Linked DNA regions of Desulfopila inferna. The main gene of each other region encodes a partner of the protein of the gene in region 2 in a complex. Links are inferred from orthologs where the notes say so. Each region holds a gene or a part of one and is shown on either strand. Other genes may lie near its edges. The genes, in order: dapF and JWG88_RS05285.

What was found.
Region 1: the proteins of JWG88_RS05285 (region 2) and dapF are in contact, whole or in part, in a solved structure (PDB 5YGU), measured with the Escherichia coli proteins. The link is inferred for Desulfopila inferna from one-to-one orthologs.

Annotation. Positions count from the first base shown.
Region 1 is NZ_JAFFQE010000002.1:800,695-811,300, reverse strand. What follows is about bases 3,500-6,251. They hold dapF (diaminopimelate epimerase), read right to left. Parts: upstream 5,418-6,251; coding sequence 4,581-5,417; downstream 3,500-4,580. Other genes in these bases: JWG88_RS07565 (fibronectin type III domain-containing protein), read right to left, coding at 5,492-6,251; dapA (4-hydroxy-tetrahydrodipicolinate synthase), read right to left, coding at 3,571-4,452. Also shown: JWG88_RS07600 (transglycosylase SLT domain-containing protein), read right to left, coding at 92-706; fsa (fructose-6-phosphate aldolase), read right to left, coding at 747-1,391; JWG88_RS07590 (YHS domain-containing protein), read right to left, coding at 1,388-1,660; folK (2-amino-4-hydroxy-6-hydroxymethyldihydropteridine diphosphokinase), read right to left, coding at 2,141-2,680; dapB (4-hydroxy-tetrahydrodipicolinate reductase), read right to left, coding at 2,690-3,499; more of JWG88_RS07565, read right to left, coding at 6,252-6,541; argH (argininosuccinate lyase), read right to left, coding at 6,541-7,944; JWG88_RS07555 (argininosuccinate synthase), read right to left, coding at 7,983-9,179; argF (ornithine carbamoyltransferase), read right to left, coding at 9,437-10,360; JWG88_RS07545 (acetylornithine transaminase), read right to left, coding at 10,528-10,606. UniProt on the Escherichia coli protein: Involved in the succinylase branch of the L-lysine biosynthesis and in the biosynthesis of the pentapeptide incorporated in the peptidoglycan moiety. Catalyzes the stereoinversion of LL-2,6-diaminopimelate (L,L-DAP) to meso-diaminopimelate (meso-DAP).
Region 2 is NZ_JAFFQE010000002.1:279,539-290,219, forward strand. What follows is about bases 3,067-5,893. They hold JWG88_RS05285 (NUDIX domain-containing protein), read right to left. Parts: upstream 4,805-5,893; coding sequence 4,328-4,804; downstream 3,067-4,327. Other genes in these bases: JWG88_RS05280 (tetratricopeptide repeat protein), read left to right, coding at 3,067-4,309; JWG88_RS05290 (NUDIX hydrolase), read right to left, coding at 4,801-5,376; JWG88_RS05295 (pyridoxamine 5'-phosphate oxidase family protein), read right to left, coding at 5,390-5,830. Outside these bases: JWG88_RS05265 (mechanosensitive ion channel domain-containing protein), read left to right, coding at 1-58; JWG88_RS05270 (tetratricopeptide repeat protein), read right to left, coding at 136-1,956; JWG88_RS05275 (hypothetical protein), read right to left, coding at 2,090-2,335; more of JWG88_RS05280, read left to right, coding at 2,630-3,066; JWG88_RS05315 (response regulator), read left to right, coding at 9,593-10,015; JWG88_RS05320 (DUF2179 domain-containing protein), read left to right, coding at 10,542-10,681. UniProt on the Escherichia coli protein: Master regulator of 5'-end-dependent mRNA decay.

The DNA.
Region 1 (10,606 bases), 520 kb from region 2 along the record:
TTGTAAAATTTTCAAGACAGACCACATGAAACTAGCTGAGTTTCGTGGGTAATCAGATTTATTTTTATACGGGAACCAAGCAGGGGATTATCTATATCGTGCTGTTTTTATACTCGCCATAGTACTTGAGGACGCGATCGACATACTGCACGGTCTCGGGGATACTGGGGACCGACTGCAGCTTTCTTACCAGAGTCGGGCCGGCATTATAGGCGGCCAGGGCGAGTCTCAGATCCTGTTTGAAAATATTCAACATGGAGCGGAGATAGCGGGTGCCGCCGTCGATGTTCTCTCTGGGATCAAAGGGGTTGAGCACCTTGAGTTCTCTGGCGGTCGCAGGCATCAGCTGCATCAGGCCCTGAGCTCCCTTTTTTGATACCGCTCTGGGGTCAAATCCTGATTCGGTGCGAATAACCGCCCGAATCAGGTGAGGATCGATATCATAGCGAACACCATAGTAGTGAATGATGTCCTCGAATTTTGCGGCACGAATGTTTATCGGGCCGCTTCCGTGCCCTCCATCTCCGGGGGAAAAAACCGTCTCCGGCTCACTGAACGTGAGAGGGCGGCATGCCGCCGACTCCAGAGTATCGGTAAATTTTACCTTGCCTCTTTCGTCGGTGCACCGATACATCGCCGCCTCACCGTTGCGGTGGGTTACAGCCAGCAGCAGCATTATAAGCAGGATGTATCGCGCCTCTCTCATTCCCTTCCTTGTGCAGAAATCTTCGTGTTTTTCGTATCGACTACTTCTTGCGCTTCTCCCAATCGGCAAGAAACTGCTCCATGCCCTTATCGGTTAAAGGATGCTTGGCGAGCTGTTCGATAACCTTCAGGGGAATGGTGGCTATATGCGCACCCATCATTGCCGCATCCATGACATGGAGAGGATTTCTCACACTGGCGACGATAACCTCGCTCTCATAGCCGTAATTCTCATACACGGTCATAATATCCCCGACCAGATCCATGCCCTGCTGGCTGATATCGTCGAGCCGGCCGACAAAAGGCGAGACATAACTGGCCCCGGCCTTGGCGGCAAGCAGGGCCTGAGCGGAGGAGAAAATCAGGGTGACATTGGTTTTTATGCCATCGGCCGCAAGCCTTTTCACCGCCTTAAGTCCTTCAACGATCATCGGCACCTTGATAACGATCTTGTCGTCAATCTTGACCAGTTCCATTGCTTCGGCCACCATGCCGTCGGCTTCCAGACTGACCACCTCGGCATTTACAGGACCATCGACTATCTTGCAGATCTCCTTGAGAATCTCTTCGAAGGAGTTATTCTCTCTGGCAATGAGTGAAGGGTTGGTGGTGACGCCGTCAACCATGCCCAACTCCACACCTTTGGTAATTTCTTCAATGTTTGCGGTATCTATAAAAAACTTCATTTTTCAGCTCCTTTGTCTGTTACAAATGTGTTGCAGCATTCTTTACTGCAAAAATATATGGTCTTGCCCTCATGTTCAGCGGTTATTGCCTGCTGCCTGGGGACAAGTTTTTTACAAACGGGGTCTTCGACCAGCACATCCGAAACATTGGATGAGCTGCTTATCTCGCCATTTTGTTTTTTCTTCTTCGATTTTCCGACACTTCCTTTTATCAGAAGATACCCGATATAAAGCAGAATGCCGATTACAATAAGCTTGACAGGACTCATTCCGGTCTGACTCCGTGTATATTTCTTTCGCCTTCGCGATGAATAGCGCTGTGCTTCATCTCTCTATCGTCAGCTCCAGCCCCAACTTTACCAGACATTACGGCTTTGATAAACATATTCGAGGCTCTGTCGTCCACAAAAAAGTGGTTCTTCCGGATTATAAAGCTATATATATCAATGATGTTGCAGAGAAATTTTAAATTGTTGGGGTTCGCCAGGCTCACCGCCAACCTACTCTTTCAAAGTTAGAATGCGGCAATCCGGCAGATTGGTGCTGATGCCAGGAAGCCCAATGCTTATGCTCATCGCCAGCCTGATGATGTGCGCCTTAGCAAAAGTACGCTTCAGTCTGATGAGCCAAAAAAGTTGACTCTAACGCCGGTAAACGCCAAGTAAGTACCTTGGGATGCATATCGAGCTTCACGATTTCAAATGCATTCTCCTTTTCTTGTTTTTTGTCCGTTTTTGGGGAGTAAGGTACTAAACATCATCCCGGGGCCATTCCGACCTGCTGATATTCTGCTCGGGTACATGTCCTTCCGTCATTTGTCGCTCCAGCTGTTCCAGTTTTTCCATGGGAGTGAGACAGTCAGCGGGATCGTGATAATCGGGTGCCACTTCGGCAAGAGGCTTGAGTACAAAGAGACGGTCTTTAAGACAGGGGTGAGGCAGCGTCAGCATCTCGGTGTGCATCACTGTTTCACCAAAATAGAGGATGTCCAGATCGAGGGTGCGATCCTGATAGCCTTCTATCTTGCTGTCTCTTCTTCTGCCGAAAGCCGATTCCACTTCCATAAGAAGACGGAGCAATTCCTCCGGCGGCAGTGAAGTTTCCAGTCTGCCGACAGCGTTGGTAAACCAATTGCTGCTCTCCATGCCCACCGGGGCCGAGAGGTAGGGGGAAGAGAGTGAAATCAAGGATACTTCTGCAGCATTGCCGACTTCCCGCCAGGCCTGCTGCAGGGTCCGGAGGCCGTCTCCGAGGTTGGAACCCAGCCCAATGTACGCCGTTTTTTTCAAAATTACTCTTTAAAGATCATGAAGATCGAGAACGTCAAACATGGAATATATCCCCGGCTTCCGTCCGGCAATCCAGGCGGCTGCGGTGGCCGCGCCTTTGGCAAAATGATCACGGCTGTGCGCTCTGTGGGTCAGTTCGAGCCGTTCACCCGGACCTGCAAAATAAACAGTGTGCTCACCTACTATATCGGCTGCCCTGATGCTCTGTATGCCTATCTCTTCCGACCTGCGCTCCCCGATAATACCGTTTCGTTCATAAACGCCGACCTCGGAGAGGTTGCGATTGACTCCCTCGGCCGCCATTTCCCCAAGCTTCAGCGCGGTGCCGCTAGGCGCATCTTTTTTCTTATTATGGTGTGCCTCGACGATTTCGATATTGTAGTCATCGCCCAGAATTGCCGCGGTTTTCTTGACCAGCTTAAAGAGAACATTGACGCAGATCGACATATTAGGGGCCTGCACACAGGGAAAATTGCGGGCGAGTTCCTTGAGCTCCGCCAGCTCTTCCCCGGTCAGTCCCGTGGTGCCGATCACCATGGCCCTGTTGTGGCGGGCGGCAAGACGGGCAAACTCCATGGTAGCTTTATGGAAGGTAAAGTCTATGATCACATCGCCCTGCCCGATCACCGCCTCCAATCCTTCGGCGATGATGACGCCATTGGCGCCGAGTCCTGCTGCCTCACCGGCATCTCTGCCGATTTCCGGGCTGCCTTCAGCCTCAAAGGCGGCGGTATAAACAAGTTGCGGATGTGCCGCAACCATGGCCGCGACTTTCCGGCCCATTTTTCCGGCTGCACCTGCAATAATTACGTTCGTCATGCCTTCTCTCCTTGTTCCCTTTCCCTCAGTTAAAATATCCCACCCAAATGGAGATGATATTTTCCGGGTTACTACAGCATACCCAGCGAGGTCATGGCCTCCTTCAACAATCTGGTGGTTTCCTCATCGACCGGGGTAATGGGAAGACGCGGGGTACTGTCCGTAATTTTGCCCATGAGTTCCAGTCCCTTCTTGGCCGGAGCCGGGCTCGGATTCCTGAACATCAGCTTCATCAGGGGAAAGAGCCGGTAATGTTGGGAACAGGCCGTGGTTACATGTCCAAGCAGTGCCGCCTCTATCATTTCCACCATTCCTGCCGGATCAAGGTTGGAAACAACGGATATAACTCCCTGACCGCCAATGAAAACGGTGGGCATAGAAGTAAAGTCGTCTCCGGAGAGTACGATAAAATCATCAGGGCAGAAGCGAATGACATCGCTGATCTGCTCGAGGCTCCCACAGGCTTCCTTGATGCCGATTATGTTTTTGATTTCGGCAAGTCGGGCGACTGTTTCCGGCAGGATATTGACCACCGTTCTACCGGGAACATTATAGAGAAACATCGGAATATCGACGGCTTCTGCCACTGCTTTAAAATGCTCGTAGATTCCCTGCTGGTTCGGCTTGTTGTAGTAGGGCGCCACGGAGAGCACTGCATCCGCGCCCGAGTCTTTGGCACTCTCGGTAAATTCGATCGCCTCCAGGGTATTGTTGGCGCCGGTTCCGGCAATGACCGGGACCCTGCCGTTAACTGTTTTCACCGCTATCTCGATGACGCGTTTGTGCTCATCGAAGCCCAGTGTGGCCGATTCACCGGTGGTGCCGCAGGGCACCAGACCGTGAATTCCTGCTGCTATCTGAAACTCTATCAGGTTGATGAAACCCTGCTCATCGACTTTGCCATTTTTAAAAGGAGTGACAATCGCTGTGAATGCCCCGCTATATTTTTTCATACTTCACCTCTTTATTATCTCTGCCGTTCTGTTGCCGGCGGTGTATGCTACTTATATAAAAGGCAATCTAGTTACCTGGTGTTTAACTCCGTGATCTTTGATTGCCAAGGTAACGTTGGGATAGAATGCTAGAGCAGCGCTTCGGCAGTCAATTCTCCCCGGTAGACGATACGCGCCGGTCCTTTCAAATAGACATTTTCAGCGCGGGTGCCGTTCCTCAATTCAAATTCTATAGTCAGCCTGTCTCCGCCCGAGGTCACCACGACAACCGGGGATACGACATGCTTTTTTATCGAGGCGATGATAGCGGCAGCCACGGCTCCCGTGCCGCAGGCCCTGGTTTCATCTTCAACTCCCCGTTCATAGGTTCGGGCCAGAATCTCGCCCGGTCCGCGTATGGTGACGAAATTGGCATTGGTGCCGTCGGGCTGGAACATTGGATGAAAACGAACTTCCGGTCCCCACTCCCTGACGGGAGCATCATCGTTGTCAACAAAGAGCACCGCATGCGGAACTCCGGTATTGACAAAAGATGCCGCCATCTCTCTGCCGCCGATGTTTAAAGAGAAATCGTCCTGCAGCCCGAAAGGATCGGTCATACGGATACGGACATCTTCATCTGCACAAATCTCCGCTTCAATGATTCCGGCAAGCGTTTCAAAGCGCATGTTCCTGCCGGCAATGCCGGTCCGGTAGGCAAATCTGGCCGCACACCTGGCGCCATTGCCGCACATCTCCGGCATGGAGCCATCGGAGTTATAGAAGCGCCAGCGAAAATCGGCTTTGTCCGAATCCTCGATCAGGATAAGCCCATCAGCTCCCACGGAAAACATTCTTCTGCATACCCTGCCGGCGAATTCCGCCTGCCGATCAACCGGAATAACTCCATCCCGGTGATCAATGATCAGGAAATCGTTGCCGGTACCGTTCATCTTGGTAAAAGCGATGGGAAAGATGTTTTCCATCCAGTTTACTCCATTTTGCATTGGCTCAGCGTTGGCTCAGTCTAACGCTTGAGTTTAAGACTGGCCCACGTTAATCAATGCCTGGTGGTTACTTCCTCTGATTTCTTCCCGACATTGCCGTCCTGATCAAAGGCAACGATGGAATAATACGCCCTGTCCCCACCGGACATCTCATTATCGGTGTAGATGGTCTGGGTAGGTCCAACCTCTCCAATTCTGCTGCTTTCTTTGTCGTCGGCAAGGCGGCGGTAAATCCGGTAGCCCGCCAGATCGTCAACGCTGACACTGTCCCAGAATATCCTGATATTAGTGGCGGAGGCAACTACGGTTACTCCGCTGACCTGTGGCGGCGGAACCGTATCGGTAACGTTTATGGAAACAGCAGAGCTGAGCGAACCTTCGACCGGAGTTTCCTCGAGCATCATGGCGCTCTTAACCCTGTAGGAATAGGTATTGCCTCTTTCCACCTCGCTGTCGACATAGGTAGTCGATTCCTGCAGAGCGCCTATGTCGCTGTACTGTTGTCCATCTGTGCTCTTCTGCACCTGATACCTGAGCGGCAGATCCGCGGATTCACCGTCAGTCAGGGTCTTCACCGGTGACCAGCTTAAGCGCACGTTGTTTCCGGCCATAGCGGCGCGCAGGTCCTGCGGCGCGGCCGCCGGAGTGTGAAAGATGAAGGAGACGATATTGGAAGGTTCGCTTTCGGCAAGCCAGTTGGTTCTTGAAGTTACTTTGAAAAAATACTTATTGCCGGAACGCAGTAATCCCGAAGAGAACTCGGCGGTGTTGCGCTGTTCTACTCCCGGAGCGCCACCTTCGACAGCAATAGGCTCGCCGAAGGGGATGGGGCAGGTACTGCAGAAATCATCGAGCGGTATCTCTGCTCGGTACAACTGAAAGGAAAGGATATCTTCGATGTTATCGCCATTTACTTTTTCCTGGGGATAGGTCCAGGTCAGTCGGGCACCTTCATCTTCCAGGCTGTAGCGCAAATCCTCGATAGCCTTCGGCACCACGGTCTGGGGCGGAACCGGGGGTGTTTTATATCCGCAGCCTCCGCTTAATGAAAGAGCAGCAACCAGCAGAAGTGATCCGGCAATACCTGATTTCCTTAAATTCATTATACCATTCCTAGTTGTTTTTCAGCTTTCTCTATAGCTTCCTCTACCCTCTTCCGAGCTGTTCCACCCGTGGATAACCTGCTGTTGACCGAACCGTCCACGGAAAGAACCGCATAGACATCTTCACCAATTGCCGGTGAAAATTTCTGTAAATCATCGAGCTGAAGATCTTCAAGCTCACAGCCCTTTTCGATGCAAAATGCCACTGACCGGCCCACAATCCCGTGAGCTTCACGGAACGGCACATTCTTCATGACCAGATAATCGGCGAGATCAGTTGCCGTTATAAAACCGGTCTGAGTCGCCTTCTTCATTCTATCGGTATTAAAGCGAAGATTGCCGAGCAGCTCAGCCATTATGGAAAGCGAGGCGGAAACGGTGTCCACCGCATCGAAGACCGGTTCCTTGTCTTCCTGAAGGTCACGATTATAGGTGAGGGGCAGACCTTTGAGCAGAGTGAAGAGCGTCATCAGACTGCCGATAACCCTGCCGCTTTTGCCGCGAATCAGCTCCGGAATATCCGGATTTTTCTTCTGCGGCATAATCGATGAGCCGGTACAGAATTTATCGGAGATATCGACAAAGGAAAACTCCTGGCTGGACCAGAGCACCAGCTCCTCGGAAATACGCGACAGATGGGTCTGGATCAGGGCACAGCAGCTGACAAACTCGATGGCGAAATCCCGATCTCCCGAACTGTCCATGGAGTTGGCCGTCACCCCGTCGAATCCCAGCTCTTCGGCAACGCTTTCCCTGTCTATGGGCAGCCCTGTTCCGGCAAGCGCGGCACAGCCCAGGGGAGAGAGGTTGATGCGCTTTCTGCAATCGAGAATACGCTGCCGATCGCGGCCGAACATTTCATAATAGGCCAGCATATGATGAGAGATCAGTACCGGCTGGGCGCGCTGCAAATGGGTATAGCCGGGCATAATATCACCGAGATAGTGGCGTGCCAGGGAGACGCAGGTTTTTTGGGCATCGGTGAGCAGGACGGCAAAGCGGTCGCATTGATCGCGCAGGTAGAGCCTCAGGTCCAGGGCGATCTGGTCGTTCCGGCTTCGGGCGCTGTGCAGCTTGGCGCCGGCGGGTCCGATTTTATCCACCAGGGCCTTCTCGATATTCATGTGAACATCTTCCAGCTCGCTCTTAAAGACGAAGCTGCCGCCGTCGATCTCTTTTTCAATGGCGCTGAGGCCATCGATAACGGCATCGAGTTCATCCTGAGTCAGCACGCCCTGTCTTTTCAGCATGGCGGCATGGGCCTTGCTGCCGGCAATATCATAGGAATAGAGCCGTGAATCGTACTGAATCGAAGAAGTAAAGGCCTCTACGGAGTGGGCCGTTGCCTCGGCAAAGCGGCCGCCCCATAATTTCTCGGATCCTGCTGGTTTTTCTTTGCTCATGATCGGTGCTTTACTCCCAGGTATCTATCCGGTTCTGTCTATTTTTTCTGTAATGCCTGAATGCGCAGGCGCAGGCCGTTAAGTCTGATAAACCCGGTGGCGTCACCCTGATCGTAGACATTGTCCTCTTCAAAGGTGGCGAAGCTCTCCTGATAAAGCGACTGCTCGGATTTTCTGCCCACCGGTACGCAGTTGCCCTTGTACAGTCGGAGACGGACCTTGCCGTTGACGGTCTTCTGGGTCTCGTCCATGAGCTTCTGCAGCAACTCTCTCTCCGGAGAGAACCAGAAACCATTGTAGATCAGCTCACTGTACTTGGGGATAAGGGCGTCGCGGATCTTCATGACCTCCCTGTCCAGAGTAATGGTCTCCAGGTCGCGGTGAGCCTTGCGCAGAATTGTACCGCCCGGTGTTTCATAGACGCCGCGGGATTTCATGCCGACGAAGCGGTTTTCCACCATATCCAGGCGGCCGATGCCGTTTGCTCCGCCAAGCTTGTTCAGTCTGGTAAAAAGCGCCAGCGGCTCCATCTTTTTCCCGTCGAGTGCCACCGGATCGCCGTTCTCGAATTCAATCTCCAGATAGGTTGCCTTGTCCGGAGCCTTTTCCGGAGAAACAGTCATCTGGAACATGGCCTCATCCGGCGTCGACCATGGATTTTCCAGAATACCGCCCTCATAGCTGATGTGGAGCAGATTCTCATCACAACTGTAGGGCTTTTCCTTGGTGACCGGTACCGGGATGTTATGGGTCTTGGCGAATTCCACCAGTTTCTGACGGGAATTCAGATCCCAGGTTCTCCACGGCGCTATGATTTTCAGGCTGGGATCGAGGCCGATGTAGGCCAGCTCGAAACGCACCTGATCATTACCCTTGCCGGTGGCGCCATGGCTTACCGCATCAGCCCCTTCGGCCTGGGCGATGCGTACCTGCTCCTTGCTGATCAGCGGCCTGGCAATCGATGTTCCAAGGAGGTAGGTCTCCTCGTAGATGGCGTTGGCGCGGAATGCCGGAAAAATGTAGTCCTCGACAAATTCCTTTTTCAGATCGGAAATGATCACCTTCTCGGCTCCGGTCGCCAATCCTTTTTTACGGACGGCATCCCAGTCTTCCTGCTGACCGATATCCGCGGAATAGGCGATGACAGGGCATCCGTATTCCTCTTCCAGCCACTTCAGTATCACCGACGTATCCAGGCCACCGGAATAGGCCAGTACAATTTTATCTATGCTCATAATTTTTCTCGAACCCTAATATGTTGTGATGGGATGCGATCCCTCTGATGGTTTTTTTTAATTACTAATGAACTCAACCGGTTTCATGCTGCCTGCCTTTGAGATTTTTACAAAAGCGTATTTTAAACACATTCCGCGAAGTTGATGATTTGCCCATAAATTTAGTTTCTTTGGCTTTGGTAATTAAATTATTTTTTGTCTTTTAACATACCTTCCAATTTCTTCTATTTCTATGAGAGAATCTCAGGAGTAAGGTGCTAATGGCTGCCCCCAGCGAGCAGCAGCTCCAGTATAGCCTTATGCATATGCATTTTGTTTTCGGCCTGGTCAAAAGCGACACACCGCTTTGACTCAAGGACCTCTGCAGTAATCTCCTCTTCCCGGTGCGCCGGCAGACAATGAAGGATCACCGCATCTGCGGGTGCCTTGGCGAGCAGCTGCGTATTCACCTGAAAGGGACTGAAAATCTTGAGTCGTTCCTGCTGCTCATTCTCCTGGCCCATGGAGGCCCAGACATCGGTATTGATGACATCGGCTCCGGCAACAGCCTCCTGCGGATCGCGCAGCAGCGTGATCGGCTTAGTGGCCGCGGCCATCGCCCTCTCCAGGATGCCTTGATCCGGTTCATATCCTTGCGGACAGGCCAGCGCCAGTTCGAAACCCAGGATGGAGGCCGCCTGAATCCAGGAGTTCGCCATATTATTACCATCGCCGATCCAGGCTACTTTCAGACCATCGAGAGACCCCTTGCATTCAATGACGGTCATTACATCGCTGAGCACCTGGCAGGGATGATGAAGATCGGTGAGGGCATTGATCACCGGAACCGTGGAGTACTCTGAGAGCTCGACCACGACTTCCTGACCGAATGTTCTGATCACCATGCCGTCGACATAACGGGACATCACCCGGGCCATATCCTTCAAGGGTTCCGATCTGGCCAACTGGGTGTCGCGCGCGGAGAGAAAAATAACCCGACCGCCGAGACCGTACATGGCGGCTTCAAAAGACACCCGCGTCCTGGTGGAGGGTTTTTCGAAAACAAGCCCTATGGTTTTTCCTTCGAGCTGCCGGTGCAGAACTCCCTTTTTCCGTTCGTCCTTCAACACCGCTGCCCGGAACAGAAAGGCCTGCAGCTCTTCTCTGCTAAAGTCCTCTAACGACTGTAAATGTTTAGGCATATTGATCACTTTTAATCCGGATTGGAAAGGCAGTCTTCCGCAAAATTCCTGCTCTCCCGGATTCTGCGCTCACTTTTCCCAGGAGAAAACTTTTATAACTACAAAAAAAAGAGGCGATTTGCAAAGGAATTCAAGTCCGCCGGAGTCGATCTTTTTTTCCCTTTTCTTTACTTTCCTGACATTTCCTCCAGCAATTCGGCAAGCTCCTCGATCATTTCGTCTATCTGCTCCCTGGCAACAATAAGA
Region 2 (10,681 bases):
AGAGGTGGTTGAGGAACTTGATCTGCCTGAAAAAGAGGGAAAAAAAGAAGAAAGTTGAGGAACAGCGGCATGAGCATTTTTTCTTCCAGGCTACCGGTTACAGTCTGGGAGGCGGCTTCTCCAACCCGGGCCGGCTCAATGCAGAGTCCAGTTTCTTTTTTCTTCCGGAGAATAGCTGCAAAACAGGCCGGTGCGAAGAGAGTTTGACAGATGTTTAGCCAGCGCTGGGTGATGTGAGGCAATTTTTTTGACGGCACTGCGAATTCGTAAGGTAACAGCCGCTCTGGCGCGCTCGGCCGCCGAATTGATTTTCCGCGGGTGTTTGCCTAATCCAAGGTTCCTGGACAGGTGATCAAGCAGGTATTCCATTTCTTCCTGCAGTTTTTCTCTTCTGCCGATGTCATTATGCTCCTCAGCTGCAGAAATTTCATGCCGCAGTTCCCTGATATGATCTTCATATTCACGACGTGCCCTTTCATCCATGGCATAATATTTCTCATCCATGCTTGATTCAGAACCCATGAGAACGGTACAATGAGTCTCCGTTTCAGGCGAGGCAAGCAGCCTGGCTATATCATGAAAACCCTTTAAATCGGGCATGGTGATTTCAATACCGTCAAATGCCATATGCCAAATGGCATGTTCCTGCCTGAAAATGGATGCTGATGCAGCTGAGTTCACCAGCTTTATCCTCTGTTGCCCCTGCCCTCCTGCCGCCAGAACATCCTCTAATCCTGCCAGCAGAATACCTTCGACAACCCTGTCAGTATCTTCCTTGTACTTGTAGGGGTTGGCATCTCTGAGCCAGTCAATTATTTCTTCTGCATCCGGTTTTCTGCCCCTGGTTATAAAAGAGACAAAGGAGTCAACAAAGAGAGAGGTGTAATTTTTCGCCGGCTCTTTCTGGCCGAGATGAGCATAGGCTGCAGCGATATAACCGGGCAGATCCACCCGGACATTCACCAGCTGCCTTTTCAGCGCCATGTTGACTGTGGTCTCGAATTTTCCTAAAACGAAATAGACCATGGAGCCATATTGATAATACCAGAGATTTCGGTACGGATTGAGGCGCAACGCCTTTTCGAAGAGCTTCTCGCCTTCTGCACCTCTTCCGAGAAAAGCCATGCAGCTTGCCAGCTGGACCAGGTTGTCCGCATCGTTGCTGTTCAGTTCAAGCGACCTGCTGATGTGATACCCAGCCTCTTCGAATTGCCTGCGGTAGAGATAAATACGCCCAAGTATCATCTGGACGAGATAATTGCCTTCATCGAGTTGAAGCGCCTTTGCCGCATAGGTGTAGGCGCATTTTTCCGACTCCTCCCACAGCTCCCAGAGCTGACAGCTCCACTCATTGAAATGAGAAAGTGAGAGTCCCGCCAAGGCTTTTGAGTAATCGGGATCAATGGCCAGAGCCTGATTGAAAAATTCCCTGGCCTCATTGTCGGTCTCGAGCGTACCGAGCCTCAATCTGTCCATACCGCGCAACCAGCAGTCATATGCTGCCAGGCTGGACACGGATTTCTCCCTGGCGGCGGAGAGAAGATTTTTGTTTACTTCAGATGAAATCGTAAATACCACCCGTTCAACAATATTATCCTGAATCTCAAAAACGGAATCAAGAGGTGCATCGAAACGCTCGGCCCAAATTATTTGACGGGTGCTGGTATCGAGAAGCTGCGCATTGAGCCTCATGGAATTGGACCTTAAAAGCAGGCTTCCTTTGAGCAGATAATCAATGTCAATATTTCTGGCAGCCTCTATTTCGTCCAGTTCGGGATCGGCTAATCTGCTTGAGGTATAAGAAGATATAATCTGTAAAGCAGAAAAATGCGACAGATCAACAATCAGCTCATCTATCAGCCCCTTGGAAAAATATTCATACTGAGCGTTTCCTGATAGTTTATCAAAGGGCAGTACTGCAAGAGAGGGGGCTCTGTTCAGGTAACCATTTTCCATTTCCTGTCTTCCGGTAGGCTGTCAACATTCAAAACATTCATCGCCTATGACATGGAAAACATAATCACTCAGACAAGCTTGTCACTCGCCTACCCTGGCGTAGTTCCGCCTTAATCACAAACAGACTGCCCTCTCACAGCCACCTGTTGAGCAGCAGATTGATCAGTACCTCTTCCATGAACAATCCCAGTGGTCCTCCCCCCTCAATTTGTCCAAAGAGCAGCAGGATGCCGCTCCAGGCAGCGACAGTCAAAATCATGGTCAGCATGAGAAACAAAATAACAAACATCGTTTTTTCATAGCTGTTAAGAGGGTTGCCGAATGCTTCTTCTCTTTCGCCTTTAAAAATATCCGCTTTAAACTGTTTTGACGGCCGCATGCTCTTCTCCTATGAGTGAGTTTCATAATCTATTGTCTTCATTCAGTAGGCGTAATTTCGCTCATTACTGCGTAAGCCAATACTGATTACCTTCACCTGACAGATACTTTTCTCTCAAAAGACCTTCGATCCTGCTTGTCTCTATGAAGAACCGTCCAATTCCGGTGGTGGATCAGAGGGGGATTGAACCGGGGGACCAATGGACTACAGATTGTTCCGGCTTACATTGTAAGCTTGGGAATTACGCCTATTGATTGAGAAGATACCAAACATCAAGCAAAAGGAGGTTCGATCATGCGTTTACTCAAGATCATTATCGTCCTATCGGCTTTGATTTTATATGGGACGCAAGCTGCAGCAAAAATACATGACAGCCGGGCGATCGAAGCAGATCCATTCCAAGCAGAACAACCGATAGCGCCCAGACTTGCAGGACTGGGAAATTATCATTTCCCGGTCACAACCGACAACCCCGAATCACAGGAGTTCTTCAACCAGGGACTGAGACTGACCTACGCCTTCAACCATTCGGAAGCCCTGAGGGCCTTCAAGGAATCGGTACGGCTGGATCATGACAATGCCATGGCATATTGGGGCTGGGCGTTGGTGCTCGGACCAAATCTAAATCTGCCGATGATGCCCGATGTTGCCCCTCAGGCGTATGAGGCCATTCAACATGCGCTGCAACGTAAGGAAGCCGTATCGGAAAGGGAGCAGGACTTTATCGAAGCCCTGGCGAAAAGATATTCCAAGATCGCACCAGAAGACCGGACTTCACTTGACCATGCCTATGCCGATGCAATGAGAGCACTGGTGGAGAAATATCCCGAAGATCTGGATGCCGCGACACTTTACGCCGCCTCTCTGATGAACCTGAGCCCATGGAACTACTGGAATCTGGATGCTAGCCCCAGAGAGAATACCACAAAAATTCTCAATACCCTGCAGTCGGTAGTTGATCGTGAACCCAAGCATGCAGGGGCATTGCATTATTTCATCCATACGGTGGAGGCACGTCATCCTGAAAGAGGAGAAAAGCATGCAGATATGCTGGGCGGATTAATGCCTGGAGCCGGTCACCTTGTACATATGCCGTCACACATCTATATGAGGGTTGGCAGATTTGCCGATTCTTATAAAGTAAACAAACGCGCTGTTGAAGCCGACGAAAACTATATAACCCAATGTCGAGCCCAGGGAATCTACCCTCTGAATTATTATCCTCACAATATACACTTCATGGCATGGTCGGCAATGGTTATGGGCCGTCCCGCAGAAGCACTGGAATCAGCCCGAAAGATAGTCGCAAAAGTTCCCCATGAGCTGAGCGCTGATAAAAATATATGGACCCTCTATGAGACGTTTTTATCGCAGCCGGTCTTTGTCATGGTGCGTTTTGGAATGTGGGAGGAGATGCTTTCAGAACCCAGACCTGAAGTAGAATCAAGATACATGACAGGTGTCTGGCACTATGGCAGGGCATTGGCTTTCCTGCATACCGGAAGGATTACTGAAGCCGAAAAAGAACTGCATGCTTTGGAAAATCAACAAAAGTTCATGAGCACGCTTGAGCATTATATCGGCTTTGGCACTGCGGAGAACCTTTTAACAATTGCACATGAAATTGTTCTGGGAGAAATAGCATATGCCGAGGGCGATACCCTGGAAGGCCTGGCCCATCTGGAAAGAGCAGTTCGGCTTGAGGACAGTCTTATCTATAACGAACCGCCCGACTGGTACTTCCCAGTGCGTCACTTTCTCGGCGCCATGCTTCTTGATGCCGGCCGGCCACGTGAAGCCGAGGTCGTATATGCAGCTGATTTGCGCAAAAACCCTGAAAACGGGTATTCATTGTTCGGATTAGCCAAGGCCCTGAAACAACAGGGCAAGAATGATGATGCTGAAGCGGTTGATATCCGCTTTAAAAGAACATGGGCTGACGCTACTCATGTCCTGGCCACCTCTAGATTTTAAAGAGTTGGCCTGGAGAATTTATCGATACTCATCTTCGCTGAGGAACTGGGCAAAATGTTCGGCCAGGCGCCTGTAGACCCCCGCCCTGAATTCGACGGTGAGCCCGACCATCCGTCTTGCCGTGGTCCAGCGCCAGTTTCTGAATTCTTTGCTGTGGGTGAGATCGAGCCTGTTTTCATCACCTATGAAGCGAAAAAGAAAAAAATAGATGACCTGCCCTCTGCCGGTCTTGTTTCTTCTTGCCTGCAGAGGCAATTCATAGACCAGGGGTTCCGGGTGCGGGGCGATAAGCTGAAGGTCGCTGGCGGTGATCCCGGTCTCTTCTTCAACCTCGCGAATAACTGCCTGATAGGGTTCCTCTTCTTCATCCAGGCCGCCCTGGGGCAGCTGCCAGGAACCGGGAATGTCGGAGCGTTCAAGAATGAGAACCTGCCCCCGGCGATTTATGATGAGTGCACCTGCGCCTGCCCTGAAGTACTGACTTGGTCTTTTCATTTCCTGCCTGATGTATGACTAACTGAAGGGCCCAATCTTCCATGCGCTTCAATGTTGCGTTCACGAAAATAGAACCGGCCTTTTCCCGCATCCCGGCAATATAATTCCAGCACCTCCCTGACTACATGAAAGGCAAGCTCATCCCAGGGAATCCTGTCCAGTGGGAAAAGATCGACATCCAGGCTTTCTTCTCCCGGATGAAATCGCCCCTGGAACAGCCCGGCCCGATAGACGAAATAGATTTGATTGACAAAGCTCAGATTGAGGAGGCAGTACGGCTGTATATCCTCGAGACGTGCGCCGGCTTCTTCGAGCGTCTCGCGCCTGGCGCACTGCTCGACGGTTTCACCGTTTTCCAGATAGCCGGCCGGGATGGTCCACCAGCCCCGCCGCGGTTCGATGGCCCTGCGGCAAAGCAGGATCCGGTGATCAATGGCCGGAATCGCCCCGGCGACTACCCGGGGATTATGGTAATGGATAATCCCGCATTTGTCGCAGACGTAACGGTTCCTGTTATCCCCGTCGGGAATTCTGAGTGCAACCTCCGCGCCGCAGTTGCTGCAGTAATTCATCACCTCTCCCTTCTCACTCGGCACTTGTTTTGTAGACCGCATCCATGGCCCCGCGAAACAGCTGAAACGACTCGGCAACAACACAAAAGACCACCGCCCGGCCATCCTCGGCAAACTCCCTGAGATGCCCGTGACAGTGTATGAATTGCTGACGCAGTCTGTTGCGCCGGTCTTCATCCTCTACTTTTTCATAGCGGCCGGTGATCGTCAGGGCGTAGATATCCCCGCGCGATGCCGCCGCATCATCTTGCCGGCGTGTGTCTATCAGCAGACTGACCGTAGGGTTTGCGCACATATTTGCATATTTTCTGGTGTTATTGTGGGTGATCATATAGGTGGTCGGGCCTTCTTCATCCGTTATATAGGCCATCAGCGAACAGTGAGGAATCCCCTCGGATACTGTTGCCAGCACGCACATGTCCTCTTTCCTCAGTACTTCCAAGATCTCATCCACATCATCATCCTTTTTTTTTCACGATGGTTCTCCGAAATCTCGGTACCACCATTCAAACCGGGAAGAATCACATTTTCTCATCAACTCTTCTCAGACTATCTTTTTTTTCGTGTTTTTTACAGGATTTCTTCACGATCCTGCTCTCTCAGGCCACATTAGTACCTTTTCGGCAGGTTCACCAAAACTGCGCAAAACCAGCATCATCAATTCTTCTGTTATCATAAATTTTGTCTCACCTTACAAAGATAAAATGAAGTTACAACAATGTCGACAGTGCAAAGAATATTTTTGCTAGAACAACGAGATATTGACTTTTGCAAATATCTTTATATCCTGCTATGACTGATGCTTCATAGAGCTTGGCCCCTCTTCCTAATGCATGCCGGGCAGGATAGGTGGTTTTTTCGGCAATAGAGAATCTTATGTCCTCCTCAGTAAAAAACAAAGGAAGCAAAAAAACGGTATCCAGGCCCGATGCCGACACAATCAAAAACCGGAAACCAGCCGAGAGAAAAGCAGAGAAACTCTCTGCAGGATTCCCGGTTGTCGGCATCGGTGCCTCAGCCGGTGGCCTGGCGGCTTTTGAGGCATTTTTTTCCGCTATGCCGGCCGCCCACCCTACCGCGATCGCCTTTGTCCTCGTACAACACCTGGCACCTGATCATAAAAGCATGCTCACCGACCTGATCAAACGTTACACGCCCATGGAAGTCTTCGAGGTTGCGGACGGGATGAAAATACAGGCCAACTGCGCCTATATAATACCGCCGAATCGCGATATGGCCCTTCTCGGCAACAAACTCCAGTTGCTTGAACCTTCGGCGCCCCGGGGACACCGCCTACCCATTGATTTTTTCTTTTCCTCGCTGGCAGAGGAACAACGCGAGCAAGCCATCTGTATCATCCTCTCCGGCACCGGCAGCGACGGCACCCAGGGTGTGCGGGCCATCAAGGCCGCCGGCGGCATGGCCATGGCCCAAATCCCCAATTCCGCCGAGTTCGACGGCATGCCCCGCAGCGCCATCAACTCCGGCCTGGTGGATTACCAACTGCCGCCAGAAGAAATGCCCGCCCAGCTCCTGGCCTATGTTTCCCAGGCTTTTGACAAGTCACGGCAGTCAGCTCTCCCCGCGCATCCCAAAAATGACAACGCTCTGAAAAAGATATTCAGCCTGTTGCGGACCCAGACAGGCCACGATTTCTCGCAGTACAAGCCGAACACCATCTTTCGCCGAATCGAACGGCGCCAGGCAATAAACCGGATTGAATCAATTGATAAATACGTCAGTTACCTGCAGCAGAAGCCGGCGGAAATTGAATCACTTTTCCGTGACCTGCTGATCGGCGTGACCGGGTTCTTCCGTGACCCAGAGGCCTTCAAGATGCTTGAAAAAAAAATTATCCCGGTGCTTTTTGCCAACAAACCGGAAGGTAGCGCGATCCGTGTCTGGTCTGTAGGATGCGCTACCGGTGAGGAGGCCTATTCACTCGCCATCCTCCTTCATGAGTATCTGGAGAAAAGGAGCCTGAAGTATACTATACAGGTCTTCGCCACAGATATCGACAGCCGGGCGATTGCCACGGCACGGGCCGGCCTCTACCCTGCGGGTATCGCCGCCGGCATCTCGCCCAAGCGATTGGCCAGATATTTTACAGCCGGGGCCGATGGCAGCGTCTACCGAATCGATAAACATATTCGGGAAATGCTGATCTTTTCCGAGCAGAACGTCATTAAAGATCCGCCTTTTTCCAGAATCGACCTGATCTGCTGCCGCAATTTGCTTATTTATTTGAGTGCCGACCTGCAGAAAAGACTTTTTCCGCTTTTTAATTACGCCTTGAATCCCGATGGCTTTCTCTTTCTCGGCAGTTCGGAGACCGTTGGTGAATTTGATGATCTGTTTGCATCACATGACCGGACAGTTAAGCTGTATACCCGAAAAGAGTATTTCCGTCAGGACTATCGATTCCTGACGCCCGTTAAAACGGCGGTCCATATGGCTCAGCCTGGTCCGGCAGGCAAGGCCGCCATACCCCGAAAGATATCGTTGCGTGAAATGACCGAGCAAGCTCTCCTGCGCGAAATCCCCTCGGTTGGCATCCTCGTCGACGGCCATGGTGACGTTCTCTACATCCATGGCCGAACAGGGAGGTATCTTGAACCGGCCCCTGGTGAAGCTGGTGTCGGCAATGTCCTGAAAATGGCCAGAGAGGGATTGCAGGGCGAACTGACCTCCGCCCTGCGTCAGGCCGCCATTTCCAGGGAACTGGTGCGACACAGCGGTTTGCTGGTTAAAACCAATGGCGACTTCACCCCTGCCAATCTTATCGTTCGTCCACTGGCGGCTCGTCCTGATCCGGAAATCGCTGCAGGTGCAACTCCGGCCTCTTCTGATGCGCCGTCTCTTTTTCTGATCGTCATTGAAGATGCCAACCTATGCTCTTCCGACCAGGCTCGCCAGAAAGCGCTGCAGGGTGTAGATGAAGACCCGGGCAGCCCGAAGACTTCCTCCCAGGGCAAGACAAACGCCCAGGTGGCCGCGCTCAGGCAGGAACTCCTGGCCAAGGAAGAATATCTGCAAACCACCAACGAGGAATTACGATCCACCAATGAAGAGATGCAGTCAATCAACGAGGAACTAACGACAACAAATACCGAACTGCAGTCCAAGGTGACAGATTTGTCTCGGGTCAACAACGACATGAACAATCTCCTCGCCGGTACAGGAATCGCTACCGTCTTCGTCGATCAGGGCCTGCAAATTCTGCGCTTCACGCCCGCCGCCACAGAGATTATCAATCTCATGTCAAATGATATCGGGCGGCCGGTCAGCCATATCGCTTCAAATCTTGTGGGTTATGATGGCCTGATCAATGACGTTAAGAGTGTCCTGGACACCCTCGTCAATAAAGAGGTGTAGGTAGAGACAGATAAAGGCAAGTGGTTTACCCTGCGCATCCAGCCTTATCGCACTCTTGAAAACGTCATCGAAGGTGCAGTAATCTCCTTCATCGATATTACCGAAGCAAAAATATACAAGGAGACACTGCAAATAACAATTTCTAAACTGGAAGCAGTCAATAAAGAGCTTGAAGGTTTTACCTATCTGATTTCTCACGATTTAAGGACTCCTGTTCGTCATATGAACAGCTATACTCAATTGCTCAAGAAAGATGCCTGGTCCGGCCTCAACGAGAAATGCCGCAGCTATCTTAACACGATACTCAAGGCCTCCCGGAATATCAGCGTGCTGATCGATGATCTTTTAGAGTTTTCCCGGATCGGAAATACCAGGCTGAAAGATGACGCAGTAGATCTCAATGATATCATCAACGAGGCCAGGCAGACCCTGGCGGTGGAAATCGGCGACAGAGATATCCAATGGAGTGTGGGTGATTTGCCTGTGGTTCGGGGAGATTACTCAATGCTGCAGCTCGTCCTTTTGAACCTGGTCGGCAATGCCTTGAAATTTACCCGGAGTCGCTCTCCCGCCATCATAGAAATCGGATATAAGGAAGAGGAGACTGAGTATGTATTTTTTATCCGGGACAACGGGGTTGGGTTTGATATGAAGTACTACAATAAGCTCTTCAAAGTCTTTCAGAGACTGCACGCTTCTGAGGAAGTCGAAGGCACAGGAATTGGGCTGGCAAACGTGGAACGTGTCATTAAACGCCATTCAGGACGGGTATGGATGGAAGGCAAGGTAGATCAGGGCGCAGTGGTTTACTTCTCCTTACCGAAAGACCAAGGGAAACAGGATGACTAAAGCAAAAAGCATACTCATAGCAGAAGACCAGGAAGACGATATATTGTTGATGGAGATTGCCCTGGCCGAGTTAGCCTTAGAGGGTGAATACGCTGTGGCGCAAGACGGGCAGGAAGCTTTGGATTATCTCTATTGCCGCGGGAGCCATGCAAATAGATCCCGTGGAAATCCCAAGCTGATGCTGCTCGATTGGAACCTGCCCAAAATAAACGGGCAGGAAATATTACAGGAAATTAGAAAAGACAAGCAATTCGATACCGTTTCAGTTGTGGTGTTTTCCTCTTCTCTTGCCGAAAAAGACCAGGAAGAGGCTCTTTTTGAAGGGGCAAACGCCTTCATGACCAAGCCCATGGATTTGGCTGATTTTCTCTTGTCAGTTAGAAAAACAGTAGCCACTTATCTGAGCTATACGTGACAAGACAAGGGCACAGGAATGGTCTAGTATGTGCATACTCATCTACTGTGCCAACAGGGGCTAAACAAAGACTAGATTCCTTCCCCCATCCCCACCATCTCCATATTGATCCGGCGGGGGGATATTGACTTGCCGGGGCGAGGGATAAACCTTCGTGTAAAGGCCAGGTGATTATCACGCTTGACAAGCGCTCTTTTTCTTTGTAAATGGCTGTTGCTTTTTGAAGAAGATCACTGCAACGATGATTGCTCATCTCTGCTATGATTTTGTAATCACTTCAATTAACGACATCCTGACCCCATATCCGCGGTCGGATAAAATAAAAATACAGCCTGAAAAACGGAAATTCGCCGGTAACGGCAAATTTCCGTTTTGTCGGTTTTAGGGAAGTGACCGCAATTTTTTTTGCAAACAGCCTGCAATGTAAGGGAAAAAACTCAGGCAGCTGTTTTTCCAGAAACGTTGAATTTGCTGTACCGGTTTCCAGGACGAAACCGACAACTTTCCTTTTGGAGGAAAATAAACAATGTCAATTTTCAGTGAGAGTGCCGCTTTTGCCTACATCCTTCTGCCGCTGTTGGTCTTTCTGGCCCGGATACTCGATGTTTCCATCGGCACGCTGCGTATTATTTTTGTCGCCAAGGGCGTGAAGTATTTTGCCGCCCT